DNA from 4 places in the Vibrio sp. R10-SG3-ISO3 genome. Region 3 is predicted to be linked to each of the others. Evidence: predicted binding sites of a transcription regulator. Region 3 holds the regulator's gene; each other region holds the start of a gene.
What was found. Region 3 encodes MetJ, which represses methionine synthesis genes. Its sites were predicted from a motif close to TTAGACNTNTANANGTCTAA; they were not measured.

Region 1 (7,809 bases), on a different contig from region 3:
GAGAAGGCAGTAACGAGTCCATCGCTCGTCGGTTATAGAGTCCTGTCAATGGATCCTTTTGTGACAACTGATGGATGGAGTCGAGCAATCTCGCATTGATGAGCCATAACATGCTCAGGCTAATGGCAACCATTAATATGATGCAGAATAGGTAGGTCAGGGCATGAATCAGTCCAGAACTCATATAACTGCTAATCGTAGGTCCGAGCGCGGTATAGATGATGCGAAATACCATAAAACTGCCATAGCTGACAAATGGGATCACCATCATGAGAAGTGGAAACTTGGCATCGTCCTTCTCGCCCTTAAGCAGTGCCCAAGCCGCGAAAAAACAGGAGGCGCTGAGGTAGGCGCTTAAGATAAGAATACGGGCATTGATGGATGGCGTTACATAGGTAAAGAAAACAAACAGTAGACCTGCTAGCAGCAATGCCCCCTCTAGCCATCGCACTCCTTTACTGTGATAGGCGCGAATCGCGCAGATGCCTTTCACGGTAAAAAGAAAACCCAGCATGATGAGGGTATTGGCGAGCACTATGGTCAGCCACTCTGGCGCGGTTCCTCGAAAACCTAAAAACATCGGCCCTAAGCCAATCATAAAGATGCCAGCGGCCAGTCGGTTTAGTCCAAGAACTTGTTTCTGCGAGGTTTGATAAAAGAACAAGCCTGAAGAATAAATAAAGGAGAAGACGATAACCGTGAAGTTAAGTGTGCGAATGTCTAAAGAGAGGATTTCCATAATGTAGCCAAAGATGGGGGCGCCTATCGAAGAGTCATAGTAGACATTTTGCTTGACGATAGCTGCAATCGGATGTCATTTATCCGATACAGGTAGAAAAATGCCAGCGTATTTCACTGGCACTTATGCACTATGCTGCATCGATTAGGCTTGCTGTTCTGCCCGTTTGGCTTTCTCTATCATTGGGGTAATGGTAGAGCCTTGCACTAAGATGGAAAATACCACCACAGAGTAAGTCATAACCAAGATGATCTCTTTAACGTCAATGAGCTTATCTTGAATGACCCAAATGCCAGAGGGAATGGAGAGTGCCATGGCCAGCGCTAATCCACCTCTTAGGCCGCCCCAGGTAAGGATTTTAATGGACCAAGGGTTGTAGGTGCGATAGCGCTTAAACCCTACGTAAGAGAAAAACACGCTCAGATAACGCGAAAGCAAGACCAAAGGAACGGCAACCGCCATCATGATCCAGTCTTCTTGATGGAATTCAAACAGCAACATCGACATACCGATCAAAAGGAACAAGACCCCGTTAAGGAATTCATCGATCAGCTCCCAGAAATGGTCGAGGTGATCTTCACTCTCTTTTGAAAAGCCGATAAAGCGCGTCCAGTTACCGATCATGATTCCAGATACCACCATTGCTAACGGGCCCGACACATGCAAAATCTCGGCAAAGGCATAACCTGCAGTGGGAATGCCGATGGTCAGCAGCAGCTCCATAGAGTGATCGTCGGTCGCGCTGATCAGGTAGTGGAACAACAGCCCTAGGGCAAAGCCATACACAATGCCACCTATCGCTTCTTGTGCGAACAGCAAGGTGACGCTGCCTAGTGTTGGCGTGTCGTGACCGAAAGCGATGGTGTAAAGAGTGACGAAAATGACCAAGCCAAAGCCGTCATTAAAAAGGGACTCTCCCTCAATTTGGGTCGAGATACGTTTGGGGGCATCGAGCTTTTTGACAATCGCTAACACGGCAATCGGGTCCGTCGGAGAGATCAGTGCCCCGAAGAGTAAGCAGTACACCAGATCAAACGGAATGTGCAGCCATTGGCAAAAAGCATAAAGACCAAATCCGATGAAGAACGTCGAAAACAGCGTGGCGCCCAAGGCTAAGACAGTGATCTCCCATTTTTGATCTTTAAGGTTGGGCAGTTTGATACCCAATCCGCCAGCGAAGAGGAGAAAGCCGAGAATCCCCTTCAACAAAAAATCTTCGAAGTTGATGCTGGCGACCGTCTTTGACGCAATGTCTGTCAGTTGGAACCAATCATTTTGGCCTGCAACCAAAATGAGTAACGACAGCACCATAGAGCCCGCAGTGATGGCGATGGTGGTCTGCATTTTACCTATCTTGCTGTTTACAAAGGCAATCAGCATTGCAGCAGCCGATAAAAAGCAGAGTGTGTAGTAGACTGACATGAGCGTTCCAGTATGTAACAAATTATGAACAAGAATTTTGTTACTGACTTGTTCAAATAGCAAATGATTTTTACTCGTGGTGTGAGACGTATTTTTACCGTTTAGACGTCTAGACTCCTTTTTGATCTGTGATAGGATGGGGAAATAACGAAAGGAATGAGGCAGTACTGTGGGAAGTAATGTAAGGCAGCAAATCGAAGCGCAATTGCAACAACGGATACTTTTGATCGATGGTGGCATGGGCACCATGATCCAAGGTTACAAGCTTGAAGAGCAAGACTATCGTGGTACGCGTTTCGCCGATTGGCATTGTGATTTAAAAGGGAACAACGATCTGTTGGTGTTGACTCAGCCTACATTGATTAAAGAGATCCACAGCGCCTATTTAGAAGCCGGTGCGGATATTCTCGAAACCAATACCTTTAATGCCACCACGATTGCGATGGCCGACTACGACATGCAGAGTTTAAGCGAAGAGATTAACTTCGCAGCGGCCCAACTTGCACGTGAGGCGGCCGATGAATGGACGGCAAAAACGCCGGACAAACCTCGCTATGTCGCGGGCGTATTGGGCCCAACCAACCGCACCTGTTCCATCTCTCCTGATGTGAACGACCCAGGTTATCGCAACGTCAGCTTTGATCAGTTGGTCGAGGCGTACTCTGAGTCGACTCACGCCCTAATCAAAGGCGGCAGCGATCTGATTCTTATCGAAACCATCTTTGACACCCTCAACGCCAAAGCGTGTGCGTTTGCCGTTGATAGCGTATTTGAAGAGCTCGGCATTACCCTGCCTGTGATGATTTCAGGGACGATTACCGATGCCTCTGGACGTACGCTCTCTGGCCAGACTACCGAAGCTTTTTACAACTCACTGCGTCACGTTAGACCGTTATCGTTTGGCTTGAACTGTGCACTTGGCCCTGATGAACTGCGTCCATACGTCGATGAACTCTCGCGTATTGCGGAGTCTTTTGTCTCGGCGCACCCAAACGCCGGTTTGCCGAATGCGTTTGGTGAGTATGACTTGTCGCCACAAGAGATGGCGCAACATGTTGAGGAGTGGGCGAAAAGCGGCTTTCTTAACTTAATTGGTGGCTGTTGTGGTACCACACCAGAGCATATTCGTGAAATGGCTCGTGTGGTCGATGGTGTAACACCGCGCGCGCTGCCAGAGCTCCCCGTCGCGTGCCGTTTGTCAGGGTTAGAGCCGCTCACTATTGAGAAAGAGACGCTATTTATTAACGTCGGCGAGCGAACTAACGTCACGGGCTCGGCACGATTCAAGCGTCTTATTAAAGAAGAGCAGTATGATGAAGCGCTGGAAGTGGCACGTCAGCAAGTGGAAAACGGTGCACAAATCATCGATATCAATATGGACGAAGGCATGCTTGATGCGCAGGCCTGCATGGTGCGCTTCCTTAACTTGTGCGCCTCTGAGCCTGAAATCTCCCGTGTGCCGATTATGGTCGACTCGTCGAAGTGGGAGGTGATTGAAGCGGGTCTGAAATGCATCCAAGGCAAAGGCATCGTTAACTCGATCTCGCTCAAAGAAGGCAAAGAGAAATTCATTGAGCAGGCCAAGCTGATCCGACGCTACGGCGCCGCTGTGATTGTGATGGCATTTGATGAAGTGGGTCAGGCGGAGACGCGTGAGCGTAAACTTCAGATCTGTACTAACGCGTATCGTATTTTGGTTGACGAAGTGGGCTTCCCACCGGAAGACATCATTTTTGACCCGAACATCTTCGCGGTGGCCACCGGTATTGAAGAGCACAACAACTACGCCGTCGATTTCATTGAAGCCGTAGCAGACATCAAACGCGATCTGCCGTATGCGATGATTTCAGGTGGCGTATCCAACGTGTCGTTCTCGTTTCGCGGTAATAACTATGTACGCGAAGCAATTCATGCGGTGTTCCTCTACCATTGTTTCAAGAACGGCATGGACATGGGCATCGTCAACGCCGGTCAGTTAGAAATTTATGACAACGTTCCAGACAAGCTGCGTGAAGCGGTAGAGGATGTGGTGCTTAACCGCCGCTCTGATGCCACCGAGCGCTTATTGGATATTGCCGGCGAATACGCCGAAAAAGGGGTCGGCAAAGAAGAGGATGCCTCAGCACTGGAATGGCGCACATGGCCTGTTGAAAAGCGTTTGGAACATGCGCTAGTGAAAGGCATCACCGAGTTTATTGTTGACGATACAGAAGAGGCGCGAATCAATGCGAGCAAGCCTCTTGAGGTCATCGAAGGGCCACTGATGGATGGCATGAACGTGGTTGGAGACCTGTTTGGTGAAGGGAAAATGTTCCTTCCTCAAGTGGTGAAATCCGCGCGTGTGATGAAGCAAGCCGTGGCTCACCTAGAGCCGTACATTAATGCAGAGAAACAAGCCGGCTCGACCAACGGTAAGATTCTGCTGGCGACCGTAAAAGGCGATGTTCACGACATAGGTAAAAACATCGTTGGTGTGGTGCTGCAGTGTAATAACTACGAAATTATCGACTTAGGTGTGATGGTGCCGTGCGAGCAAATCCTAAAAGTCGCAAAAGAAGAGAAGGTAGACATCATTGGTTTGTCTGGCCTGATCACCCCATCGTTGGACGAAATGGTGCATGTCGCCAAAGAAATGGAGCGCCTCAACTTCGATTTGCCACTCTTGATTGGTGGCGCGACCACATCGAAAGCGCATACCGCAGTGAAAATTGAGCAAAATTACTCACAACCTGTGGTGTATGTGAATAATGCCTCACGAGCGGTCGGGGTCTGTTCCTCACTGTTGTCTGAGACGTTAAAGCCAGCGTTTGTTGAAAAGCTGCAAGCGGACTACGACGTGGTGCGCGATCAACATAACCGTAAGAAACCCCGCACTAAGCCGGTAAGCTTAGAGCAGGCGCAAAGCAATAAAGTGGCAATTGATTGGCAAAGCTACACGCCGCCGGTCCCTTTGAAACCCGGTGTGCATGTGTTTGATGATTTTGATATTGCAACGCTGCGCCAATACATCGATTGGACGCCATTCTTTATGACGTGGTCCTTGGTCGGTAAATACCCAGCAATCTTTGACCATGAAGAGGTCGGTGAAGAGGCGAAACGCTTGTTCGAAGATGCCAACGCTCTGTTGGATCGCGTTGAAAAAGAGGGCTTGATGCAAGCCCGGGGCATGTGTGCTTTGTTCCCAGCGGCCAGCGTTGGCGATGACATTGAAGTGTACACCGATGAGTCGCGTACCGAGGTGGCTAAAGTGTTGCACAACTTACGTCAACAGACGGAAAAACCTAAAGGTTACAACTACTGTTTGTCGGATTACATCGCACCGAAATCATCCGGTAAAGCGGATTGGATTGGCGCGTTTGCGGTGACAGGTGGCATCAATGAGCGTGAGTTGGCCGATGAATACAAAGCGCAAGGGGATGATTACAATGCCATTATGATTCAGGCGGTGGCAGACCGTTTGGCCGAAGCGTTCGCCGAGTACTTGCATGAGCGGGTGCGCAAAGAGATCTGGGGCTACGCGGCCGATGAGAACTTATCCAACGAGGAGTTGATTCGCGAGAAATACCAAGGCATTCGTCCTGCACCGGGCTATCCTGCGTGTCCTGAGCACACAGAGAAGGGCGCAATTTGGGAACTCATGGACGTTGAAAACACCATAGGCATGACGCTGACGTCGAGCTATGCGATGTTCCCTGGCGCTTCTGTCTCGGGTTGGTACTTCTCTCACCCTGACTCGCGCTACTTTGCCGTTGCTCAAATCCAGCAAGATCAGGTGGAGAGCTATGCACAGCGCAAAGGTTGGGACATGTTGGAAGCGGAGAAGTGGCTTGGTCCCAACATCAATGGGTAACCTGCTCTCTTAGCACTTGCGCTGAGTGTCACAAACAAAAAGCGCGGCCCTTGGGTCGCGCTTTGTCTTTTTGAAATATCTGTTGAATATCTGTTGGCGGCTGAGTTAAACAAACAGCGTCGCTAAGCCTAAAAAGACCGACAGACCGATGACGTCGGTGACAGTAGTGAGCGCCATGCCGCCTGCCAATGCAGGGTCGATGTTCATTTTTTTCAGCAGGACTGGAATCATCACACCAGCCACACCAGCAACAAACAAGTTGGTGAGCATGGCGGCAGAGATGATGCCTCCAAGCATCCAGTCGCCTTTCCAAGCAATCACGATCCCGCCGATGATCAATGCCCACAAAATGCCGTTAAGCATACCGATGGCGGCTTCTTTCATTAATAGTTCACGTTTGTTGGCATCACCGATATGGCCCAATGCCAAGCCTCGGATGACGAGCGCGACCGTTTGGTTGCCTGCTACGCCGCCCATCGAAGGCACTATGGTCATCAAGACGGCAATAGCGGCCATCTGCTCGAGTGTGGCTTCAAACATGTTCGAGACTGAGGCCGCTGCAAGCGCCGCTAACACATTGGCCCCAAGCCAAATGCTGCGTTTTCGGGCTGATTTGACCACGGGCGCAAAGGTATCTTCGTCGTCGTCCATACCGGCCATACTCATCATGGAGTGCTCGGCATCTTCTCGGATGACATCGACCACATCATCGATGGTAATACGCCCAACCAGATGTTTGTTCTCATCGATAACCGGCGCTGAGACCCAATTACGGCGTTCAAACAAGCTGGCGACGTCGGAGTCGCTCATGGTCACTTCGATGGCCTCATCCGCATCTTCCATTACTTCCGCGACTTTGATGTCGGGCTGAGTCGTAATGAGCGTGGTAATGGGCAGTTCACCAATAAGGTGGTTCTCTTCATCAATGACATACAAGGCATCCGTCGCTTCTGGAAGCTCGCCTTTCATGCGCAGATAACGCAGCACGACATCCACATCGACATCACCACGAATGGTGATGACGTCGGTATTCATTAAACCGCCGGCTGAGTCCTCTGGGTAAGAGAGCGCGGTTTCAATGCGCAGACGCTCTGTCGAATCCATTTGGGACAGAACTTCTCTAGAGAGATCATCCGGTAGGCTTCGCAGTACGTAAGCGACATCGTCGGTGTCCATCCCTTCGGTGGCTTCGGCGAGCTTTTCTGGTGCCATTTTGGACACCAAGTCGTCTTTGACGTCTTCGTTGAGCTCGTCGAGGATTTCGCCGTAATCTTCTGGATCGGTGAGTTGCCAAAGGACTTCACGGCTTTTACGAGGTGAGGCTTCTAGGAGATGAGCGATATCTTCGGGTTCCATGTCCTGCAATTGGCGACGGACATGGACGAAGCGGCCGTTTTCGAGCGCTTCAGATACTTCTTGCAGGGCTTGGTGAGCTTGATCGAATTCAATTTGCTCGGCCATGGATTCCCCCTGACTCTAATGGTTCACAATGGTTTGAATAGTAACTTAAATCTTACGTTAAGTAACCTCATGATACGACTTTGCCGAGGAGAAAAGTGCACCCACGTGATGAATGGAAGGCGAGTGGCGTTCTAAGGGGGGAATTACAAGGTAGCGTGTGCGAGTGAGGGCCAAGTCGGCGCTATTCCTCTTCGTCGAACTTGTCTTCGATCAGCGAGCAGACCGCTTCTAAGGCGGGTGAGGCATCGCTGCCTTCTGCGCTGATCGTCACGTGTTCACCTTGAGCGGACTCAAGCATCAGTAGACCCATCACACTGTCTGCGGTGGCTTCTTTGCC
Region 2 (8,310 bases), on a different contig from region 3:
TTTTTCACCGTTGACCAACACACACCCACCGGTAGGAAGAAGAAAATCGCTTCGCCAATCAACCACAGGAAGCTGTGCACCGTGGCCCAAAACTGGCTGATTTGCGTTAATGTTTGGCCATCAAACATCCGGATGTCGCCAATCACATTGCGGAAACCTAAAATCAGACCACCGGTGATGATCGCAGGCAGCAGCGGAACAAAGATTTCCGCAAGATGGGAAATGCCGCGCTCAAGCAGGTTCATGTTCTGTCTTGCCGCGAGTTTGGCTTCCTCTTTCGACGCAGCAGATTGACCGGATAGCTCAATCAACACTTTGTAGACTTCATCGACTTCCGTGCCAATCACTACCTGAAACTGCCCGGCATTGGTGAAGCAACCTTTTACCATTGGCAACGCTTCAAGGGCTTTTTCATCGGCTTTACCGGTGTCGTTTAACACAAAGCGTAGCCGCGTCAAACAGTGACTTACACTGGCGATGTTGTCACGTCCACCGACTCGCTCAATCAGACGTTCGACGTCTTGCTTGGCTATCTTACTCATTTCCATGTCCACCCTAATTGGATTCTATTGATGTTAGTCTGCGATTGCAGACATTCAAACTGACTCTGTTTGATTGTTATTATATCCATGGGAACATTCCCATTTATTCGGCATTATAATCCCAAAAAGCGCATGATATTAAAATGGGAACAGTCCCATAAATTGAAAATGATCACACTAAATCAGAAATTGCCAACGGATTCAGATAGTTAAATTTGGATGGGTTGTTGAGTGATGTGAACCTGATCTGAACTACCATTGATCTTATTGATCAATACGTTAGCCGCTTTTTCACCCGCTTGAGCGTAACCAGGGTCGATACTAAAGACATTCGGAAATAGGAAAGAGAGCAGCTCGCTGCCGCCTACGCCTGTCACGTTGACAGAGTCACGACCGAGCTCTTGCAAACGCTTGATAACGCCAAGTGCTAAGGTGTCACTGGCACACACAATCGCGTCGGTGCGCTCTGACAATACCTTATCCACCAACGCATAAGCACTGTCGTGACTGAGCTGACCGGTTTGATAGCAAGGAGCGATCTGGTTGTGCTTACACCAGCTCAAGTAGGCGTCCAAACGCAGTTTACCTGTGGTTTTATCACTGGGATCGACGCCGATAAACGCAATATTTCGGCATGCACGTTGATGGAGGTGATTGAGCGCGTGCGTGATGACGCCTTGGTTGTCGTAGTTGATCGAAGAGACAACGTCCGTCTCCATCGCGATCACCACACAGCGCGCCTGCCACTGCGCTAGACGCGCGACGTCCAAATCACTAAAACCAAAGACGATAACGCCATCCACATTGCGTCTTTTCAACACCTCTAAGTGTTCATTGGTCATCTGGCGATCAAACTGGCTCTCCATGATCACCACGTCGTAGCCTTGTTGATACAAGACGGCAAGCATACTGCTCACTGCCCTGTTTTCTGAAGGGGAGTCAAGACGAGAGATGATCACCCCAACGACTTTTTGTCGCCCACCACGCATCGATTGCGCCGATTTGGACGGCACATAACCCGACTCCTGAATCACTCGCTCCACTTTGGCGCGGGTTTCCGGTTTGACTTTCGGGTCATTGGTCAGCACACGTGAGACGGTCGACTTTCCGACGCCAGACAGCTTGGCAATATCAACAATGGTGAGTTTTTTGCTCATGTTCCTACGTCATTAAAAGCCATGCCAAGGCGAAGGCCTTGGCTATTGAGGTGCAGTAACTTGGATTTAATCAGTGACACATTGGGTAAAGCGCTGATCTTGATAGTTCAAACGCGCTTCGTTACCTTTAATGGCCAAATTGACAGCCGGCGTCACTTCTTGGCCATCGTCCATTAACGCGTAGCGGCTGCCCGAACCTGAGGGTAGCTGAGTTAGACGCAGCGATTTGCCCTCTACTTTAACCAGTGCGGTCTCTTCACCAGAAAGGTAAGCGGCTGAAAACTGCTTGCCCTCATCACACTGGTAGGTATGGAACTTTACTGGCGCGCTCGCCTGCTCGCTTTGCGCGCAGCCCAACATCAATCCCGCGACTGCCCACAAGGCTAAATGCTTGTTCATACTCGACTCCTTGAGTGTTTGTGCCCATGACTGCTTGTTGCCCATCAATGGTTTTATTGGTTAACGGTATTTGTTAGTTAACGGTATTTGTTAGATAGTGCGGCACATCGGCAAGACTATCAAGCACCACGCTTGCTAGCGCTTCACCTTGTTCGGTCACCGGTTTGCCTGAGCGGACCAAAATCTTCTGCCCTACCCCCGCGGCCTCTGCCGCCATCAAATCTTGCGCCTTATCACCGACCATGACCGATTTGGCCATATCGATATCGAGAAAGCGCTGCGCTGACTGGAACATCCCCGGCTTTGGCTTACGACATTCGCAATCCCGATCGTCGCCATAATCAGGGTGATGCGGACAGTAATAGAAGCCATCAAACTCGACACCGTGATCGACAAAGTTCCAATCCATCCATTGCGTCAGCGACAAGAAGCGATCTTCGCTAAACTTGCCACGAGCTATACCCGACTGATTGGTCACCAGCACCAATAGGTAGCCCATCTGCTTGAGTTGCTTCGTCGCCTCAAATACGCCATCGATAAACTCGAAATCATGCTCATCATGCACGTAACCGTGGTCAACGTTGATGACGCCATCTCTATCTAGAAAGACTGCTGGTTTTGCCAAAATATGTGTCTCTGTCTGCTGTGTTTGGCTCGAATTATACCTTAAAACGAGCGAATTGCAGCAAGGCGAGCGCTATCGCTTTAGCGCCGGTGAATCAGGCCATTTGCCCGCGTTATTTCTTTCTTATCTATCTCATGACGAAACAATCTCCGCGCAAGAGAGTGAAAAAAGGCGTTTGGACGTCTAGCCGTAAAAATATCTATTGACACTAAACCTGCAAACCCATAGCATCGTCTACCAAATGAGAGGTAGTTCAAAATAATCGACTTCTCACCAAGTTATTTGCAAGCGGGTTAACTGATGATTGAAATTAATCAAGTCAACAAGGTGTTTTATCAGGGCAGCAAGGAAATCCATGCGCTGAAAGACATTAACCTTACGGTTCCTCAAGGAACGATTTTCGGTGTTATTGGCTCTTCTGGAGCAGGGAAAAGTACACTGATTCGCTGCGTGAACATGTTGGAAGCGCCCACCTCAGGTTCAATCAAGGTTGATGGTGTTGATTTGACGACACTGTCTAAATCACAGCTGAGCCAAGCACGCCGCAATATCGGTATGATTTTCCAGCACTTTAATCTGCTTTCATCCCGCACTGTGTTTGATAATGTCGCACTGCCACTTGAACTGGCGGGCAAAGACAAAAACGCCATCACCACTAAGGTAACCGAACTGCTCAAACTGGTCGGCCTTGCTGATAAGCATGAAAGCTACCCGTCAAACCTCAGTGGTGGTCAGAAGCAACGCGTTGCGATCGCTCGTGCGCTCGCATCAGATCCTAAAGTGCTGCTGTGTGATGAAGCGACCAGCGCGCTCGATCCGGCGACCACTCAATCGATTCTTGAGCTGTTAAAAGAGATCAACCGCAAGCTGAACATTACTATGCTTTTGATCACTCACGAGATGGACGTGGTCAAAAGCATTTGTCACCAAGTGGCGATCATCGGTGGTGGTGAATTGGTGGAGAAAGGCACGGTTGGTGATATTTTTGCTCACCCGAAAACCGAGCTGGCGCACCAATTTATCCGCTCTACGCTCGACTTGTCGATCCCAGAAGATTACGAGGCTCGCTTGCAAAGCAGCCGCGTTGAAGGCAGCTACCCTCTGGTACGCCTTGAATTCACTGGCGCAACCGTCGATGCACCGCTGATGAGCCAAATTGCGCGTAAATTCAATATCGATGTCAGCATTCTGAGTTCAGACTTAGATTACGCCGGTGGCGTAAAATTCGGCATGATGGTCGCCGAGCTATTTGGTAATGAGCAAGACGACAACGCAGCAATCGAATTTCTGCGTGAACACAATGTAAAGGTAGAGGTGCTTGGCTATGTCCTTTAACACGATTTCACAGTGGCTCGAGCTTAACAGTAAGCTATTGATTGGCGCGACGTGGGAAACCCTCTACATGGTCGCCGTCGCGGGTATCGTGGGCTTTGCTGTCGGTATCCCTCTCGGCGTTATCTTACACACGACCAAAAAAGGTGGCCTACTAGAAAACACCAAACTCAATGGTGTGTTGGGCGCAATCGTCAATATTGGTCGCTCCGTGCCGTTTTTGGTGTTGATGGTTGCCATCATCCCTGTGACGAAACTGTTGGTGGGCACTTTTATCGGTACCACCGCCGCCATCGTGCCGCTCACGATTGGTGCGATTCCATTCGTCGCTCGCCTGATTGAAGGCGCACTACTGGAAGTACCAAGCGGTTTGGTCGAGGCTGCGCAATCTATGGGTGCGACGCCAATGCAAATCATCAGTAAAGTATTGCTTCCTGAAGCGATGCCGACCATCGTCAACTCCGTCACCATCACTTTGGTGACATTGGTGAGCTACTCAGCAATGGCGGGTACAGTGGGCGGCGGCGGTCTAGGTGATGTCGCGATACGTTACGGATTCCACCGCTACGATGTAGTCATCATGGCTGTGACAGTGGTGATGCTCATCGTACTGGTTCAAATTATTCAATCTATCGGCGATGCGATTGTACGCCGAGTGGATCACAGATAAACATTAAGAATTTCACAAGGAGAAGGTCATGAAATTTAATCTTAAAGGTCTTTTGGCGATTGCCGCTGCGGCATCTGCATTGGTTCTGTCTGGTTGTGGCGAAAAAGAAGCGGACAACAGCAAAATCAAAGTCGGCGTGATGGCGGGTGCAGAAGCACAAGTTGCTGAAGTAGCAGCAAAAGTGGCGAAAGAGCAGTTCGGTCTGGATGTAGAGTTGGTGACATTCACGGATTACGTTACTCCTAATGCAGCCTTGGATGACGGTTCAATCGACATCAACGCGTTCCAGCACAAACCATACCTAGATCAGCAAATTGCTGACCGTAGTTACAAGCTGGCTATCGCAGGTAACACTTTCGTTTACCCAATCGCGGGTTACTCTAAGCAAGTGACCTCTGTGGAAGAGATCGAAGAGGGTGCACGTATCGCCGTTCCTAACGATCCAACTAACCTAGGTCGCTCATTGATTCTACTAGAGCAGCAAGGTCTGATCACACTGCGTGAAGGCGTTGGTCTACTGGCAACGGTACGCGACATCGTTGAAAATCCAAAAAACATCTCAATTCTTGAGCTAGACGCTGCCCAGCTGCCACGCTCTCTTGATGATGTTGCGCTGTCTGTCATCAACACCACTTACGCAAGCTCTATCAACCTGACGCCAGAGAAAGACGGTGTGTTTGTTGAAGATAAAGAGTCACCATACGTGAACCTTATCGTTGCGCGTGAAAACAACGTCTCAGCAGAGAATGTACAAAACTTCGTAAAAGCTTACCAAACTGACGAAGTGTACAACGCTGCCTCAGACATCTTCCAAGGTGGTGTCGTTAAAGGTTGGTAATCTGACCTAAACGCTCAATAACACAGTAAATACCAAAAAGGGTCGACGTTCATGTCGACCCTTCTTCTATCTTGGTATTCTCTGATCGAAATGCATTCCCATCAGCCTGTCATTGTGGATTATTTACGCCCCAACATACGACTCAAAGTACCATCCTTATCGACCCATTGATGCTTAAGCGCCGCGGCAATGTGGAGCACCAAGGCCGCAATAATGATCTTAGGGGCAAACCCATGTACGCCCCCCCCGAGCGATTGCAGCCACTCTATTTTTTCCCCTGCAGCAAGGATCTCGACGCCAAACACCTCCAGTGCTCGCCCGCCGCCGACGCTCATGGCGATGCCTGAGATAGGCATCAGTAGTGTCGCCAGCATCAAAATGCCATGAATCGACTTGGCTAGAATCTCTTGAACTCGGGTCAACACCGCCGAGCTTTCAATCGGCCCTTCTTTGAGTCGCCACGCCACGCGCAACACAGCGATCAGCAAAATAATCACGCCAAGGGATTTGTGAATCCCCATTAACTCGCCTTTGGCTGGGCTTCGCTCCATTTGCTCAAGATACAAGCCAAGGCCTAACACGCCAATAAAACCAAGGCCCGTTAACCAGTGAAAAAAGAGGGTGGGTTTAGAATGTGGATTGCTCATAATGACGGTCTCTTATTAAAAGTATGCTGTCTATTATCTGGTCACCCTAGCCATCAATCCAGAGACTTCTAAGTAAAAAAACGTAAAGAGCAAAAAACGTAAAGAGCAGGCAAAAAAAAGCCGAAGCAAACGCTTCGGCTAAGGGAAAGTGTGAATCTATCGACTACGGCGTGTAGTAGGTCGCCGCGCCTGGACCAACAGGTAGACCAAGGATGAACACCCATACGTAGAAGAGTATACTCCAACCAACGATAAAGCAGATTGAGTACGGCAGCATCGTCGCGATGAGAGTACCGATACCGAGATTCTTCATGTAGCGAGTTGCCACAGCGAGGATCAGACCAAAGTAACTCATCATAGGTGTGATGATGTTGGTCGTTGAGTCACCAATACGGTAAGCCGCTTGAATCGTTTCTGGAGCGTAGCCAACCAGCATCAACATAGGCACGAAAATCGGTGCGGTGACCGCCCACTGCGCTGACGCTGAACCGATCATCAAGTTGATGAAGCCGCACATCAAGATAAAGGCGAAGAACAGCATTGGGCCAGTAAGACCAATATTTTGCAAGAAACCGGCACCGGCTACGGCAAACACTTGACCAAAGTTCGTCCATTTGAAAAATGCAACAAACTGCGCAGCAAAGAAGACTAAGACAATGTACATGCCCATTGAAGACATGGATTTAGACATCGCATCAATCACGTCACGGTCATTGTTCATCGTGCCCACTACGCGGCCGTAAACAAAGCCAGGAATCGCGAAGAAGACAAAGATAAACGCCACGATGCTCTTAAGGAACGGAGAACCCGCGACAGTACCTGTACTTGAGCGCAATACGCCATCTTCTGGAACGATAGTCCAAGCCAGCAGCGCCGATACCACTAGGATCGCAATACCTGCCAACTTCAAGCCTTTCTTTTCGATAGCCGTCAGGCTACCCATTTTGTCTTGAGACAGATCTTCCGCCGCTTCTTCGTCATTGTATTTACCCAGTTTTGGCTCAACGATTTTCTCAGTCACGAAGGCACCGGTAATAGCGATAAAGAAGGTGGAGACGAACATAAAGTACCAGTTCACCTCAGGACCGACGGTGTAAGTTGGGTCGATCATCTGAGCGGCGGTCTCGGTAATACCAGACAGCAGTGGATCCACCGTACCAATAAGCAAGTTCGCCGAGTAGCCACCGGATACACCGGCAAACGCCGCCGCCAAGCCCGCCAAGGGATGACGACCCAAAGAGTGGAATAGCATCGCTGCCAGTGGGATCAGAACCACATAGCCTAGCTCAGATGCGGTGTTAGAAATGATACCAGCAAAAACCACGGTCACAGTAACCATGCGCTTAGACGCGCCCATCACCATACCGCGCATCGCGGCAGAAAGTAGACCCGAGTGTTCAGCGATCGCAACACCTAACATGGCGACCAATACCGTCCCGAGCGGCGCAAAGCCAACGAAGTTCTTCACCAGGTTGGTCACGATCAGTTGAAGGCCTTCAGCGTTCAGTAAGCTGACCACATGAATCATTCCATCTGCGGCACGACCGCTTGCCCCTTCAGGACGAGGATCGATGACTGACACTTCGAAGTACCCGGCAACGCCAGATAGCACGAGAATCGCGAGACAGAAAATAGCAAATAGTGTGATTGGGTGGGGTAATAGGTTCCCCAAATACTCTACCGAGTCAAGAAAGCGGGTAAAAATAGGCTTTTTCGGCGAGCTTTGTTTCATTGAAGCAGATGAACTCATCTGTTCCCTCCTTGTCGTTTTTCCTACGCTTTTGTGACAGGGCTGTCACAAAAGCTTGGGCAGAGTACTCGACAAGAAGGTCAATTAGAAATCCTAAATGTTACAAAACGTATCAAACAGTAGAACAATCAACCAAAAAAATTAGCTTACAATGAAAAATATCACTAATTAAACGATAAATAACAACATAAAAAACCACAAATAAAATAAACACCATCAATCATTTGTTACTTTTGCACCGCCTTAAAGCGAGGATTGGTTTTGCAGATCACGTATAAGCGCCCTCTTCGCTTAACGATTTGGCAATCAGGATGACGGCTTTTTGCACTCTTTAATGATTTCACGACTTT
Region 3 (8,310 bases):
GAAACAGCGTTAAAAACGAATACGGGGGCAACGCCGCCAGTTTTCGCTCTGCTAAGGCCACCTCGGCGAAGTCCCGATAACTCTTTTTCAGCAGTGCTTGCAATAGGCTGTGCTCTGGGTGGTGGGTTTGCAACAACACTTCACCGGGTTTGCTGGCACGCCCCGCTCGGCCTGCCACCTGAATGAAGAGCTGGGCTAAACGCTCAGAGGCTCGAAAATCGCTGCTGTAGAGTGAGCCATCAACATCCAACAGCGCCACCAGCGTCACATCCGGGAAATGGTGCCCTTTGGCGAGCATTTGCGTGCCGATCAGAATCTGATATTCACCGCGTCGAATGGCGCTTAACGCCTCTTCTAGGCTGCCTTTGCGCCGCGTGCTGTCGCGGTCAATACGAATGGTTTTCTGCTCTGGAAAGAGCGTATGCAGTTGTTTCTCTAGCTGCTCGGTTCCCACCCCAACAGTGACCAGTTGAGTGGAACCACACCCTTGGCACTGGTGGATCGTCGGCTGCTGAGAGCCACAGTGGTGACAGCGAATTTCGCTGCTGTGCTGATGGTAGGTGTAGTAGGCGTCGCAGCGCTTGCATTCCGCGATCCAGCCACATTCGTGACACATCAGAGCCGGGGAAAAGCCGCGTCGATTTAAAAACAGCATCACCTGATTGCCTGCGTTGAGGTGCTTGCGCATTTGAGCGATCAGTGGCGCAGAGAGGCCCCCCTCTAAATAGAGCCCTTTGACGTCAATCACTTGATTGGTGGTGGGCACCGCACTGCCTGCTCGGCGAGACAAATGCAGATGATGATATTTGCCAGACAGCGCATTGTGCAGCGTTTCTAACGCGGGCGTTGCTGAACCAAGCACAATCGGGATCTGCTCTTTGTTGGCGCGCATGACCGCCACATCGCGCGCATGGTAGCGCAAGCTATCTTGCTGCTTGTAAGAGCTATCGTGCTCTTCATCGACAATAATAATGCCCAGATCAGCAAAAGGTGTCAGCAATGCAGATCGCGTCCCAATCACAATGCCGGCCACTTTATCGCGCGCACACAGCCAGGCATTGAGACGCTCGGTGTCATTCAATCCAGAATGTACTACCTCAATCGGCACGTTAAAACGCTTTCGAAAGCGATTGATGGTTTGCGGCGTCAGACCGATTTCCGGCACCAACACCAAAGCCTGCTGACCCCGTTCGAGGACTGGCTTAATCATGTTGAGATATACCTCGGTTTTGCCTGAACCGGTCACCCCTTCGAGCAAAAAGCAGCCAAAACCGCTGAAACTGTTGACCGTCGCGATAGCGATTGCTTGCTCTTCATTCAGCTTTGGTTTCTCGACATCGGCTTCAATGTCAGTGCCCCACTTGGCAAAATGAGGCTTGCGCTCAATCGACTCAATCCAACCTTTGTCTGTCAACGTGCGCAGCACGCTAGTGCTGACCTCTTCATCAATAAAACGTTGGTGTGACGTCGGTCCGTGTTGCAGCATCTGCATCACTTTGGCTTGCTTAACCGCTCGGCCAAATCCATGCATCAATTGATCGCGTCCGGTTGGCGTCAGTTGCCATTCCACCACGGCGGTAAAGTCGGCCGGTTTTCCCTTACGCAGGGCGCTGGGCATCGCATTGGCTAAGGTGTCGCCAAGTGGATATTGGTAAAAGTGGCTGCACCAGTGCAACAAGGTATATAACGAGTCAGGCCAAACAGGTTGACTGTCGAGCACCTGCTTAATCGGCTTGATTTTGTCCATCGGCAGCGATGACTGCTGCACCAAGGCTGTCACGATACCGACTAAGGTTTGACGGCCAAAAGGCACAGACACGCGCCCACCGATCACTGGAAAAAGGTGTCCAGGGATTTGATAGTCAAACTGTTTATCTAGTGGTACGGGTAACGCGACTCGGGCGATGGTGGGTCTCATTCAGTCTTTCACTGCAGGTCGATGACGCGTTTAGTCTAAGGGAAAAGGCAGAGTGAGAAAAGCCAGCGCATCTCAGTGTCTGTATGAGGAGACGCGGGTAACACCACTTCGCGATAACATCCATGCGTCTCCCTCTCCTGCAGCGGCTAAAAAAGTAGCGATTTCTACCCCAAATCGGTTGATCCTAGGCGTACTATTCATTACTATATCGCGCCTTAGAGATATGGCTGCTCTGGCAGCGGTGTCCTAAATCCATTTTACATTAACTACGTGTGGTGTCCGGCTCTGAATCGGATAGCGACACGGCCTATATTGAGGTTACCCCATGAAAGCTGGAATCCACCCAGAATACAAAGCAGTAGCAGCAACTTGTTCTTGTGGCAACACATTTGAGTTCAAATCTACTCTAGACAAAGAATCAATCCACCTAGACGTATGTGACAAATGTCACCCATTCTACACTGGTAAGCAGCGTATCGTTGATACTGGCGGCCGTGTAGATCGCTTTAACAAGCGTTTCGGTGCTCTATCAAGCGGTAAGAAGTAATTCCTTCTCGCGGATAGGAAAAAGGACGCTGCGGCGTCCTTTTTTGTTGCCAGAAATTTAGAGCAATTAACCTATTCACAGCAAAACCCGCAGTCATATCTCTTTCTATCTGGTCTAATCTCCAGTCGTTTCCCACATATTACCCTACTCGCTCGCATTCTGACCTAGGCAGCTTGACTCAGTTCCTCTAAAATGATTAACCCCCTTTGTGCTGAATCATTTTAACGAGTACCTATTTCTATGCCTGATGACCACCGTCAAGACCTGACCCCTGAAGAACAATTTCGCCAAAAAGCGCTCGACTACCATGCCTTTCCAAAACCAGGCAAGATCTCTGTCGAGCTGACCACCCAAGCAGAAACCGCGCAAGATCTCGCGCTCGCCTACAGCCCAGGCGTGGCCGAGCCGGTACGAGAGATCGCTCAAAACCCCGATAATGTCTATAAGTACACTGCAAAAGGCAATATGGTGGCAGTGATCTCCAACGGCACAGCGATTCTTGGCCTAGGTAATCTTGGCCCACTGGCATCAAAGCCCGTGATGGAAGGCAAAGCCCTGCTGTTTAAGCGCTTTGCAGGTTTGGACTCCATCGACATCGAAGTCAAACATCGCACCATCGATGAGTTTGTCGACACGGTCGCCAACATCGCGGATACCTTTGGCGGCATCAACTTAGAAGACATCAAAGCGCCAGACTGCTTTGAAATCGAAAAACAATTAATTGAGCGCTGTGATGTGCCAGTCTTCCATGATGACCAACACGGTACCGCCATTGTGACGGCTGCTGGCATGTTAAACGCCATTGAGCTGCAAGGTAAAAAACTGGAAGACGCCGTGATTGTCTGTCTGGGCGCCGGTGCGGCTGCCATCGCTTGTATGGAGCTGCTGATCAAGTGCGGCGCGATGCGCGAGAAAATTTACATGCTGGATCGCAAAGGTGTGATCCACACTCGACGTGATGATCTCAACGAATACAAACAACTGTTTGCCAACAACACCGACAAACGTACGCTGCAAGATGTCATCGAAGGCGCCGATCTGTTCCTTGGCGTTTCTGGTCCTAACCTGTTATCGCCAGATGATCTTAAATTGATGGCCGACAAACCCATCGTGTTTGCCTGCTCTAACCCAGATCCTGAGATCAAACCTGAGCTCGCTCATGATGTACGCAATGACCTCATTATGGGTACAGGTCGCAGTGACTACCCGAACCAAGTCAACAACGTACTTTGCTTCCCGTTTATTTTCCGTGGCGCACTGGATGTACGTGCTAGCGAGATCAACGATGAGATGAAGCTCGCTGCCGTAGCGGCGATCCGTCAACTGGCGAAGGAAGAGGTCCCTGCCAATGTTCTGACCGCCGCGGGTGTGGATTCACTCTCGTTTGGCCCAGACTACATTATTCCAAAACCGATGGACCCAAGACTACTCCCCCGCGTCGCCAAAGCGGTCGCGTTAGCCGCGGTAGAATCCGGGGTGGCACGCATTGAGCTGCCTGACCATTACATGGATATCGAGTAACCTTGACGCCCACTACCAGCCACGACCTTTGCCTCTGGCTGAGCAAAAACAACAAAGCCGCTGACGATGTCAGCGGCTTTTGCATTCAAATTCGGTGCAAAACAGGGCGAGCGTTAGTCGTCAAACGCCTCAAACTCAATCCCCATCTCCGTCATCAGCTTTTTCACTTCAGCGGGAATATCATCTGGACGGTCTTTACGCAAATCTTCATCCGTCGGTAATGGTTGACCTGTGTAAGCGTGCAAGAACGCTTCACACAACAACTCACTGTTGGTGGCATGACGCAGGTTGTTGATCTGGCGGCGCGTACGCTCGTCTGTTAATACCTTAAGGACTTTAAGTGGGATGGAGACCGTGATTTTTTTCACTTGCTCACTTTTCTTACCGTGTTCTGCGTATGGGCTAATGTATTCGCCATTCCAGTCTGCCATTGCGCACCTTTATATTTGCGTATGAGTGTTTAAACCACAATTTTAACGGTATTTATGGCTACAAGCAAAGACATATAGACGTCTAGAAGTGTTGACGTCTTAAAAAATGAGAAGTAAAGTGGTTGGCGATAGGAGTGAATCGGCCCAAACTGTGAGTGTGTCGCAGCACTACACCACATTGGGTGCCGGATACACCTGATAAGCAACAGGTATATCGCATTCCCTAAAACAAGTCACTACTGTTCGCAAGGAAAACGCTATGAGCACGCGCAAACCCGCCACCATCGCGGTACGTACTGGTATCGAGTCAGACACCCAACATCACGCTGTCGTTCCCCCTATTTATCTCTCGACCAATTATGGCTTTCCGGCGTTTGGTGAAGTGCCGAAATACGATTACACGCGTTCTGGTAACCCGAACCGTGGCCTGCTTGAAACGGCGCTGTATGAGTTAGAAGGTGGAGAAGGCGCTGTAGTGACCAATTGTGGCACCTCAGCGCTCAACCTTTGGGTCTCTGCGTTTGTCGGTCCAGATGATTTGATTGTCGCGCCACACGATTGCTACGGTGGCACCTATCGACTCTTCAATACCCGCGCGCAAAAGGGCGACTTCAACGTGTTGTTCGTCGACCAATCCGATGACGCAGCCTTGACCGCCGCCATCAACCAGAAACCCAAGCTTATCCTGTTGGAAACGCCATCAAATCCTTTGGTGCGTGTGGTGGATATCGAGAAAGTTTGCCAGCAAGCGAAACAAGTTGGCGCGCTGGTCGCGGTTGACAATACCTTCTTAACCCCGATTTTCCAGAAGCCACTCGAACTGGGTGCCGATTTCGTTATTCACTCAACCACCAAATACATCAACGGTCACTCCGATGTGATTGGCGGCGTGGTGATCACCAAAACCAAAGCGCACGCTGAAGAACTGGCTTGGTGGGGCAACTGCATTGGGGCCACCGGCACGCCGTTTGATAGCTACATGACGCTGCGTGGCATCCGCACGTTGGGCGCACGAATGAAGGTGCACGAACAAAGCTCGGCAAACATTCTCGACTTTCTGAAAACAGAGTCACTGGTTGGCCGCATCTATCACCCAAGCTTGCCGGATCACCCTGGTCATGACATCGCCAAGAAACAACAATCAGGCTTTGGTTCTATGCTCAGCTTCGAGTTCGCTGGCAGCTTTGAAGAACTGAAACAGTTTGTCGGTGAGCTGAAACTCTTCTCGCTTGCAGAATCGCTAGGCGGCGTAGAAAGCCTCATTTGTCACCCAGCGTCAATGACCCACCGTGCGATGGGCGAAGAGGCGTTGGCCGAGGCAGGTGTCTCTCAGCAACTGCTGCGTCTGTCTGTCGGTCTTGAAGATGCCGATGACCTGATTGACGATCTCAAGCAAGCCTTTAACTGTGTGAAGGAGTCCGCGTAATGACGACATCGCGTCAACTGCATAAATTTGGTGGTAGCAGCTTAGCGGATCCGGAGTGCTACCGCCGGGTAGTCACCATACTCAAAGAATACTCTGGCAGCGATGATCTGATCGTTGTCTCAGCGGCCGGTAAAACCACCAATCATTTGATTGAATTTACCGAAGCGCTCTATAAAGACGGCCGCCTTGCCCATGAAGCGTTGCAGTCGGTACGACAATTCCAAACAGGGCTTATCGAAGCCTTGATTGACAGTGACGACGAACAAGCGCACATGCTGGCGACGCTCAAAGACGAGTTCACCACCCTCGGTGAATTAAGCGCCCCGTTAAGCGAGGCGGAGCGAGCTGCGGTACTTGGCCACGGTGAAATGTGGTCCTCAAGATTGCTGGCCGCGCTATTGAATCAAGCGGGTTTACCTGCCATCGCGCAAGACTCTCGCACTTTCTTACGAGCAGAAACCGGCACGCAACCTGAAGTGGATCGTGGCCAATCCTACCCATTACTGAAAGAAATTTTGGCGCAACACTCACAGCGTCGTCTGGTGTTTACCGGCTTTATGGCGCAAAACCAAGCAGGCCAAACCGTGCTGCTTGGCCGAAACGGATCCGATTACTCTGCCACCGTGATTGGCGCGCTCGCAGAGGTCAGTCGCGTCACGATTTGGAGTGACGTTGCTGGCGTATACAGCGCAGACCCTCGCCTTGTCAGTGATGCTTGTCTTCTGCCCCTATTGCGACTGGATGAAGCAAGTGAACTGGCACGCCTTGCCGCCCCCGTGCTGCATAGCCGTACCTTGCAGCCTGTCGCTCAAAGTACGATGGACTTACACCTGCGCTGCAGTTACGACCCTGAATCTGGCTCTAGCCGCATTGAGCGCGTCCTCGCCTCTGGGCGTGGTGCCAAGATCATCTCCTCACTCAATGACGTGTTGTTGATTCAGTTAAACTTCGCCTATGGACATGATTTCAATCGCATGGAAAAAGAAGTGCTGAGCAGTTTGAAACGCGCCCAACTTGAACCTTTGACTTATGAAGTCCAAGCGGATAAGCACTCATTACGCCTTGCTTATACCTCGGAAATTGCAGGGGGCGCTTTAGGCTTCTTACAAGATTCCGCCATCGCAGCAGAAATTAAACTCAAGGAGGGCTACGCCCTTGTCGCTGCCGTAGGCGCTGGTGTCACCAACAACGCCAACCACTGTTACGGCTTTTACCAGAAGCTCAAGTCATCGCCTGTCGAGTTCATCTCTGAATCTCGTTCCGGTCTCAGCTTGGTGGCTGTCTTACGCCGCACCGAAACCGAACCACTCGTTAAGGCGATTCACAATCAACTTTTCCAAGCACAAAAACGAGTCGGCATCGCCCTATGCGGCAAAGGCAACATTGGCTCCAGTTGGTTAACCCTGTTTGCAGAACAAAAAGCAGAGCTAGAAAAGCGTCGTGGAATGAGTTTTGAGCTCGTGGCGGTGATCGACAGTCAAACCTATTGGTTTAATGACCAAGGCATCGAACCTAGCGCGGTCAGTGAGCATTTCGATGAAGAGTCTATCCCATATCAGCAAGGCGAGTGGATTCAGCGCCTCGGTGCGATTCAGGGCTATGACGATGTGGTCGTACTCGACGTGACGGCGAGCAAAGAGTTAGCTGAGCGCTACCTCGATATCGCTGAGCAAGGTATGCATCTTATCTCTGCTAATAAGGTTGCCGGCTCAGCCTCAAGTGCTTACTACCACCAAGTGCAAGATGCGTTTGCCAAAATAAACCGCCATTGGCTCTACAATGCCACCGTCGGTGCAGGCTTGCCGATAAACCACACTGTGCGCGATTTGCGTGAGAGTGGCGATGTCATTTATGCGGTCTCAGGGATTTTCTCTGGCACCCTCTCTTGGTTGTTCCAACAATATGATGGCAGCGTACCGTTTGCCGAGTTGGTCGATTTAGCGTGGCAGCAAGGCTTAACAGAGCCAGACCCTAGGCAAGATCTCGATGGCTCTGACGTAATGCGCAAGCTGGTCATCTTAGCCAGAGAAGCCGGTCTCGAGATTGAACCTGAATCGGTCAAAGTCGAGAGCTTAGTGCCCGATGAACTGGCCGAACTCTCACTGGATGACTTTCTCGATAACAGCCAACAGCTCAGCGAACAGCTAGCAGAAAGGCTAGAGAAAGCGCAACGTGAAGACAAAGTGCTACGCTACGTCGCCAGACTGGAAAAGAACGGTAAAGCTCGAGTGGGTGTCGAAGCACTCAGCAAAGAGCACGCCTTGGCCAACCTGTTACCATGCGACAACATCTTTGCGATTGAGAGCAAATGGTATAAGGACAACCCACTGGTCATTCGCGGACCGGGGGCGGGTCGAGAAGTGACCTCAGGCGCGATTCAATCAGACCTTAACTTGTTGTCCAGTTTTCTCTAGTTTCACAGGTTGCTTCGGCAACCTGTTTTCTTATTCGGGCGTCGTTCTGCGCG
Region 4 (8,310 bases), on a different contig from region 3:
CGCTGATGCACCGGGACATTGATCTTATTTTGCGAGCAAAACAACACACGGTCATTGAGTTGAATCCGCCCTTCTAGGGGCGTATGAAGACCAGCGACAGAATGAATCAAACTGGTTTTGCCCGCCCCCGAACGGCCAAAGATGGCGGTAATGCCGCGATTGGGCAACTCAAGGTCGATATCAAACGTTTGATCACCGAGTCGGGTGCGGTACTGAACGTTCAGCGCGTGAGAATTCGTCATTGCCCTAGCCTTTTTTGACTAACTCGGCTTAACCAGCCAGAGATAAACAGAGAGAGTAACGCAATCGCAATTGAGATGAGACAAAGCCTCATTGCTGCATACTCTGCGCCCGGGGTCTCGATAAAGGTATACATCGCCAAAGGAATGGTTTGCGTTTCGCCAGGAATGTTGGAGACAAAACTGATGGTGGCACCAAATTCACCTAAGCTGCGCGCAAAGGCGAGCATAGTACCGGTAATAATACCTGGTAGGGTTAAAGGCAGTGTAATGGTGGTAAAGATTTTCAACGGGGAAGCGCCCAATGTGGCCGCTGCTTCTTCAAGGCGTGGGTCGATGGACTCTAGACTCAAACGAACCGCCCTGACCATCAATGGTAGAGAGACAATCATGCACGCAATTACCGCGCCTCTCCAACTGAAGGCGAAGACCAGCCCCCAATGCTCAAACAGATACTGGCCAAGCCAGCCTTGGCGACCAAGGGAAATCAGCAGCAAATAGCCAATCACAACAGGGGGTAACACCAGTGGTAGGTGGATAAGACTATCTAGCACACTACGTCCGAGAAACGACTTTCTAGCCAGCAACCACGCCAACAAGATACCGAGGGGGATCAGCCATAGCACCGCCACCCCCGCTATTTTCAAACTGAGCGATAAGGCTTGAATCTCGTAATCACTGAGCATCACTGACTAAAAATCCGTATTGTGTAAACAGGGCTCTTGAGTCACGCGTTTGCAAATAATCAAGAAATTCGTTCGCCGTGACATTGTCACTCACAACAGCAGCAGGATATTGAATCGGTTCGTGGCTACGCTCTGAAAGCGTGGCTACCACTGTCACCGTCTCTGATTGCATCGCATCGGTTTTGTAGACAATCCCTAATGGCGTTTCACCTCGCTCCACTAACGCTAGAGCAGCACGAACACTTTTACTCGGCGCGAGCGACATCTCTACGCTCTGCCAGACGCCAAGCCAAGTCAGCGCTTGTTTCGCATAGATACCAGCGGGAACCGTGTCGGTTTGCCCAACCGCGAGTCTTTGCCCGTTTAGCGCTTGTTGCCAAGATTGAACGTCCCCGACAGCCAAAGCGATCTGCTTCTTGGCAATGACGACGAGTTGGTTTGCCGCTATCTGTTTCACCTGGTGTGGTTCTACACTGCCGTTGTCGATCAAATATTGCACCCACTGATGGTTCGCTGAAATAAACACGTCTGCGGGAGCGCCATAGGCAATTTGCCGCGCTAGGGATGACGAGCCACCAAACACAGTGGTCACCGAAACATCACGCTGCTGCTCGAATTCATTCACGAGCTCTGAGACCACATTGGTCATCGACGCGGCAGCATAGACCGTGAGTTTGTCTTGCGCCTGAGCGTGAAAAGCAAGGCTTAACCACAAAGCGAAGAAAAGTGAAAATCGTTGTTTCATTGTTTGTTCTGTGTCTCTAGTTCTGGCCAGAGTAAATCCAGTTTCAAATGCTGCTCGATGGCATCAGCAATACGATCGATGGCTTCAAGTTGGCGCGCATTATGGTCTATCGCGCCGATATCCTCATCGGTTGCCCAACGCATAATCTGCGTCGTCGCCTCGGCCGAGTTAAAGATACCATGTAAATAGGTCCCAAAGACTTGATTACACTCACTCAACGCGCCATCCCTCTCACCCGAACTGAGCATAATGGGCGATACATCTGTGGTTTGAGTGCGACCAGCGTGAATCTCATAGCCTGATACGGGCACCGTGCTGCCATTTAATGAGAGTTGGCCATCCACATTCGTTAGCGTTTTGGAGTCGGTGATCACCGTTTGAGTCTGCAAGTACCCTAGCCCTGCTGTGCTGCCTGCGTCACTTTCTAACCCCAAAGGATCATCAATTTTCTGACCCAGCATTTGGTATCCACCACAAATGCCAATCACTTTGCCGCCTAAACGAAGATGACGCTGGATATCGCGATCCCATCCCTGACTGCGCAAGTAGGCAAGATCGCTGCGGACCGATTTTGAGCCCGGCAAAATAATGACGTCTGCTCCCGACAGCGACTCCCCCTTACCTACGTATCTAAGGTGAATGTCTGGGTTGCTTCTTAACGCATCAAAATCGGTGTGATTGCTGATCCGAGTAAACACTGGCACCGCAACCTGAATCTTCGCGCTCGAATTGAGCGATTGCTGAGTATTGATGGCATCTTCCGCCTCTAACTCAAACCCGTGCAGATACGGCAACACGCCGATAACAGGCTTGCCGGTTTTTTCTTCCAGCCAATCAAGGCCAGGTTCGAGCAGTGAAATATCACCACGAAAGCGATTAATAATAAATCCTTTGACTCGCTGCTGCTCGCTCTCTGATAGCAGGGCCAGAGTGCCGTACAAGTGAGCAAACACGCCGCCCCGGTCAATATCGGCGACAATCACGACGGGCACATCCGCCTCCTCAGCAAAGCCCATATTGGCGATATCATTCTCACGTAGATTGATTTCTGCGGGGCTACCAGCGCCTTCGATCATAATCGAATCATAGTGTTCGGTCAGTTGACTAAACGAGTCCATCACAAAAGGCAGCGCTAACTGTTTGTAGTTCTGGTAACCACACGCTTCCATATTACTCAGTGCTTTACCTTGCACGATCACCTGTGCGCCAATATCGGAATTGGGCTTAAGTAATACTGGATTCATATGAACACTAGGCTCGACACCGGAGGCTAAAGCTTGCACCGCTTGGGCGCGACCAATTTCACCACCATCAGAGGTTACGGCGCTGTTTAACGCCATATTCTGTGGTTTAAATGGGGCAACTCGCACACCACGGCGAGCCAACACTCGGCAAAGACCTGCCACGACGACGCTTTTTCCTGCGTCAGAGGTTGTACCCTGTACCATTAGGGCTTGAAGAGGCGTTTTCATATAAAGAAAAAACTACAATAAATCCATCCGTTATGTTGGCTGACGATACCACTCCCACCTTGCAATCGCTAATGTTTCGATAAAAAAAGCCCGAGGTGGTAATGCCTCGGGCTCTCAATCATTCTGCGAATTAGAACGCCGCCTCAATCGTGCTACCAAACTGCTTGGCTAGGAAGGCTTTAGTCTCTTGCGATTGGAAGATCTCAACAAACTGCTGATACTCAGGTTTAGTCTCTTCCCCTTTACGGGTCGCGATGACCATAACAGCGAGCGGGGCATCGGTCGATTCGAGATAAATACTCTGTTTCTGCGGATCAAGCCCTGATGACATCACATAGTTCATCGTGATTGCCGCAGCATCGACATCATCCAGAGTTCTGGGTAACTGCGCCGCATCGACCTCGATGAATTCGAACTGTTTAGGGTTGTCCACAACATCAGTGAGCATTGCCGCATATCCAACGCCCTCTTTCAGGGTGATCACTCCCGCATCAGCAAGCAATAATAGACCGCGACCACCATTAGTCGGATCGTTAGGTATCGCGATACGCGCTTTCTCTGGCAACGCATCTAAAGTGCGGTATTTATTTGAGTAAAGTCCCATACGCATGAGGATTGAACGGCCGATTGAGACAAGTTCTGTACCATGATTTTGATTAAAGCTGTCTAAAAATGGTTGATGTTGATAACTATTGATATCGATACTGCCATCATCAAGCGCCGCGTTTGGCGTGACATAATCCGAAAACTCGATCACTTGCACCTTTAACCCATGCTGCTCGGCTTGTTTTGCTACCGCCTCGACAACCTGGGCGTGTGGGCCAACCGTCGCTCCAACTTTAATCACTGACTCTTCTTTTTCGCCGCACCCGGTAAGTCCGACTACCGTGATGAATGCTAACAACGACACCTTACTGACTAACTTCATATTTCCCTCTCATTGTTAATAAAAGCCTTTTAGATGGCTAGAGCTCCACTGTAAGCTTTCTATATAAAAAATCAATCAATTCAATTCGTAGGCGACAAATCATTTTAAATCATCAATAATGACACCCACCTCAAATGGCTGGCTTAAAACTTGCTAATATTATTTTCATTAGGCAAAAACGCCAAGCCAATGTGGCGCTTAGACGGAAAATTGACAATGTCGGAGACTGTTTTGAAAAAAATCCTACTTACCAGCGCGCTGGCTCTTGCGGCGACATCAGCACAAGCGAATAACTTCAGCTACAACTACTTTGAAGTGCGTGTAGGCGCCAATCCCTCGACATTAGGCGGTGAGTTCACCACTCTATTCACGGAAAACTCCCATTTGATCATTCGCGCCGATTCTCAGTTTGATGGCGATTATGACGTTGCCGGTGGTATCGGTTTTAATGGACCAGTAACACAATTTGCGGATGTGTATGGTCAAATGCTACTTCACCAAACAAAATATGTAGCAGGTGACAGTGACACGCAGATTGAAATGAACATTGGCGGTCGTCTTTGGTTGACTGAACAAGTCGAAGCGACGATGCGATTAGGCCGTTTGGATGATTCCTCTGTCTTTCACGCCGGACTTCGTTTTCACTCTACTCAGCAGATGTCGCTATCAGCCGAGACAAGAAACAACGGACTCTATGGTCCACAATTGACGATGAGCGTTCGTTTTCAGTACTGATGATCGTGCTGCTCTGATGTGAAAAAAGCGCCGTCTTGGCGCTTTTTAGTTCCACGGTTTTAGTATCCCTGTTTTAGTAACCTTATCTTAGTTAAAACGGTTAGCGAACAATCAACTCACGTGGAATCAACTCAATACCCGGATGGTAACGTTTTGCCGATGCGTTAAGTGCCAACGCCAACGCGCTGTCTGAAATCATTTCAAATTGTTGGGGCAAAGAGTTCACTTTAAAGGGAAGGAAATCAAGCAGACGGTTATCACCAAAGGTCCCCAGTTTGATGCCTTTGACCAACTCTGGTTGCTCGAGAAATACGTCTAATACCCCTTCCAACAAAGTATACGAGGTGGTCACAATCGCATTGGGGAGCTCATTGTTGGCCAGCCAAGTACGCATCACCTTTTTCGCGTCAATACGGTTAAAGTGGTCACCATAGCCAATTACTACACTGCAACCTCGCTCTTCTGCCGCCGTCTTAAAACCCAACTCACGCTCTTTAGAGATATTGAGGTCTGGAAGTGCACCAATTAAGCCAATAGTTGTGACGGCGTCACTAATTACGGAGTGAGTGAGCTCATTCGCCGCGCCAAAGTCTTCACTGATCACGCATGAAAAAAACTCATCGTCCAAGGGACGGTCAATCGCGATAACCGGCGTGCCCTTATTTTGGATGTCGAGATAAAATTCATTGGCATCTGGCATCGCGCTCGCCACAAACAGCCCATCGACCTTACGACTGATCAACGCATTGACGACGTTTTTCTCGGTATCAGCGTCATCATCTGAACAAGCGATCAATATTTGATAGCCCGCTTTTCGAGAGCTTTGTTCGAGAAGTTTTGCAAGCTTGGCATAACTGGTGTTTTCTAAATCAGGGATCACCAACCCAAACGATCGACTTTGCCCTGCGCGCAGCGTACTGGCGGCAAGATCCGGGCGATAGTTATGCTCTTCCACCACCGCCATCACTTTACGTTGTGTCTTTTCACTGATCCGATATTTTTGTGCTTTGCCGTTAATCACATAGCTTGCGGTTGTCTTGGACACACCGGCCAATTTGGCTACTTCATCTAGTGTCATATCTCTACCTTAATCTGTGCGCACGATCATAATAATTCATCAAAGATCTATCGCTGAGTTGAATTATAAGCTGAAACGTTTCAGTATAAAAGCTGAAAGGATTCAGCAAAGAACAAAACAAGAGTAAGGTCACTATTTTCAACCAAGTTGAACAGTATTGAGGCGGGAACCTCATAGATATTACTCCATTCTTTGCTAAAACTTTTTTGTGGCGCGAATTTGCTGAATCGATTCACTAAAGTAGTTACTGGTCTCAAGCTATACTGACTGCCCAGTAAAAAGATGAAAGTAAATAGCGAGAAGAGACAACAGAAGTTGCACTCCGCGCCCACAGACTGAGAACGAACTGTATGACTTTTATGCTGGAGAAGCGCCATGCTCAAGCTCACTAAAACTGATATCACCCTATCGCAACAGGCCGATGATAAATTTGCCGCTATTCAAAACATTGCATCGACACTAGCGAATAAAGGCTTAGTCGACGCGCAGTACGTCGAGGGCATGCTCAATCGCGAGAAGCAAAACTCGACGTTTTTAGGCAACGGCATAGCCATCCCACACGGAACCACCGACACCCGTCACATGGTCAAAGAGACAGGCGTTGCGATTCACCACTTCCCTGACGGTGTAGAATGGGGTGACAGTAACCGTGTCTACGTCGCCATTGGTATTGCGGCAAAATCGGACGAACACTTGGGCATTCTTAAGCAATTGACCAAAGTACTTAGCGCTGACGGCGTTGAAGAACGCCTAAAATCGGTAAAAACCGCGGATGAAATCGTCGCACTCCTGAATGGCGATGTTCAGTTAGAAGTGGATCTCGACGCGTCGTTAGTTCAAGTGGGCTTTCCAGCCAGTGATATGGTCCAGCTCAGCGCTGTCGCCTCTGGTTTGCTCAAAAATACCGGATGCGCAAACCACGATTTTGTTGCCGATATCGTATCAAAAACACCCACCCACCTTGGTCAAGGGCTTTGGTTAGTCGGCAGTGAAAAAGGCGTTCAGCGTAGCGGTGTCTCTTTTGTTTCCACGGCGAATCAATGCCAATTTGACGGTGAAAACGTCAAAGCATTGATCACCTTTGCAGCGTGCAACAATGCACACCAAGCAATCTTAGAAAACCTGACGCAGTTGGTTTTTGAACAAAAACACACCTCATTGCTTGATGGTAGTGCCGAGCAAGTCATCGCGCTACTCAAAGGCGAACAAGCAGAGCAAGCCAGCGCTGATGGCAATACCGCAGTCTTCAAAATTCGAAACGCACATGGTTTACATGCAAGACCGGGCGCGATGTTGGTGGCGGAAGCGAAAAAGTTTGAGTCGAACATTCGCGTTGCAAACCTTGATGGCGACGGCAAAGCCGTTAACGCGAAAAGCCTAATGAAAGTGATTGCGCTTGGTGTTAAACACGGTCATCAGCTGCAATTCACCGCAGAAGGGGCAGATGCACCTCAAGCACTGGAAGCCATTGGCAGCGCGATTCAATCTGGCCTTGGTGAAGGTTAAGGGGCGACCATGTCTGAGATTGCAACCAATAAAGTCGTGACCATCACGTTGAATCCAGCGCTCGATCTGACCGGTAGTCTGGATACCCTCAATGTGGGTAGCGTGAGTCTTGTCAAAGAGAGCAACCTAAGAGCGGCGGGCAAAGGGGTCAACGTCGCTATGGTCCTACGCGATTTAGGTGCTGACGTCACTGTCACGGGTTTTTTAGGTAAAGATAACCCTGAGCTGTTCCACCAACTGTTTTCAAACATCGGTGTGACGGATCGCTTTGTCGAAGTTGACGGCTCCACTCGTATCAACGTCAAGTTGGTGGAGAAAAATGGCGAGGTCAGCGACATCAATTTTCCTGGCGTCGAAGTAAACGATGCTCAAATCGCGCAATTTGAGCGAGTTCTGCACGAACTGGCGATCGATCATGACTACTTTGTCTTTGCTGGCAGCCTACCCGGTGGTGTCACACCGGCTCAGTGCGCAGCATGGATCGCGCAGTTGCGTGAACGTGGCAAAAAAGTCCTGTTTGACAGCAGTAAAGCCGCACTTGCCGCAGGGCTTGATGCCAAACCTTGGCTTATCAAACCTAACGAGGAAGAGTTGGGCGATTTCCTAGGTCAAACACTGGATACGCGAGAAGCGTGCCAAAACGCGGCACAAACCCTGTCTAACAAAGGCATCGACAACATTGTCGTTTCAATGGGCGCTGACGGTGTGATGTGGTTGCACGACGATCAATGGCTCCACGCCAAGCCGCCAAGAATGCAAGTGGTCAGCACAGTAGGCGCCGGCGATACGTTAGTCGCGGGTCTATGTTGGGGCCACATGCAACAGATGCCAAAAACCGAATTACTCCAATTTGCCACAGCCCTCTCTGCACTTGCAGTGAGTCAAGTCGGCGTTGGTGTGACCAGCCAACAAGAGCTGGAT

Region 1: a site for MetJ is predicted at 2,263-2,282, ahead of metH (methionine synthase). Genes of this name have one in related genera too.
Region 2: a site for MetJ is predicted at 2,899-2,918, ahead of metN (methionine ABC transporter ATP-binding protein MetN). Genes of this name have one in related genera too.
Region 4: a site for MetJ is predicted at 4,100-4,119, ahead of AC6R1A_RS10915 (MetQ/NlpA family ABC transporter substrate-binding protein). Genes of this name have one in related genera too.

What each region holds. Positions count from the first base shown of each region.
Region 1 covers NZ_JCBDHE010000021.1:620-8,428, reverse strand. The annotation lists partial or broken gene AC6R1A_RS05860 (GGDEF domain-containing protein) at 1-739, opposite strand, end outside; gene AC6R1A_RS05855 (cation:proton antiporter) at 884-2,161, opposite strand; gene metH (methionine synthase) at 2,331-6,011, shown strand; gene mgtE (magnesium transporter) at 6,117-7,472, opposite strand; gene AC6R1A_RS05840 (HPr family phosphocarrier protein) at 7,654-7,809, opposite strand, start outside.
Region 2 covers NZ_JCBDHE010000040.1:113,129-121,438, forward strand. The annotation lists gene treB (PTS trehalose transporter subunit IIBC) at 1-542, opposite strand, end outside; gene treR (trehalose operon repressor TreR) at 752-1,699, opposite strand; gene AC6R1A_RS10360 (MliC family protein) at 1,766-2,098, opposite strand; gene gmhB (D-glycero-beta-D-manno-heptose 1,7-bisphosphate 7-phosphatase) at 2,172-2,723, opposite strand; gene metN (methionine ABC transporter ATP-binding protein MetN) at 3,024-4,058, shown strand; gene AC6R1A_RS10375 (methionine ABC transporter permease) at 4,048-4,725, shown strand; gene AC6R1A_RS10380 (MetQ/NlpA family lipoprotein) at 4,754-5,563, shown strand; gene AC6R1A_RS10385 (cytochrome b) at 5,683-6,210, opposite strand; gene AC6R1A_RS10390 (AbgT family transporter) at 6,374-7,960, opposite strand; gene ykgO (type B 50S ribosomal protein L36) at 8,188-8,310, opposite strand, start outside.
Region 3 covers NZ_JCBDHE010000002.1:5,326-13,635, reverse strand. The annotation lists gene priA (primosomal protein N') at 1-1,918, opposite strand, end outside; gene rpmE (50S ribosomal protein L31) at 2,244-2,465, shown strand; gene AC6R1A_RS00115 (malic enzyme-like NAD(P)-binding protein) at 2,706-3,986, shown strand; gene metJ (met regulon transcriptional regulator MetJ) at 4,100-4,417, opposite strand; gene AC6R1A_RS00105 (O-succinylhomoserine (thiol)-lyase) at 4,677-5,843, shown strand; gene AC6R1A_RS00100 (bifunctional aspartate kinase/homoserine dehydrogenase II) at 5,843-8,257, shown strand.
Region 4 covers NZ_JCBDHE010000041.1:27,650-35,959, forward strand. The annotation lists gene modC (molybdenum ABC transporter ATP-binding protein ModC) at 1-242, opposite strand, end outside; gene modB (molybdate ABC transporter permease subunit) at 239-928, opposite strand; gene modA (molybdate ABC transporter substrate-binding protein) at 915-1,670, opposite strand; gene AC6R1A_RS10910 (cobyric acid synthase) at 1,667-3,142, opposite strand; gene AC6R1A_RS10915 (MetQ/NlpA family ABC transporter substrate-binding protein) at 3,273-4,070, opposite strand; gene AC6R1A_RS10920 (hypothetical protein) at 4,287-4,805, shown strand; gene cra (catabolite repressor/activator) at 4,906-5,883, opposite strand; gene fruB (fused PTS fructose transporter subunit IIA/HPr protein) at 6,259-7,389, shown strand; gene pfkB (1-phosphofructokinase) at 7,399-8,310, shown strand, end outside.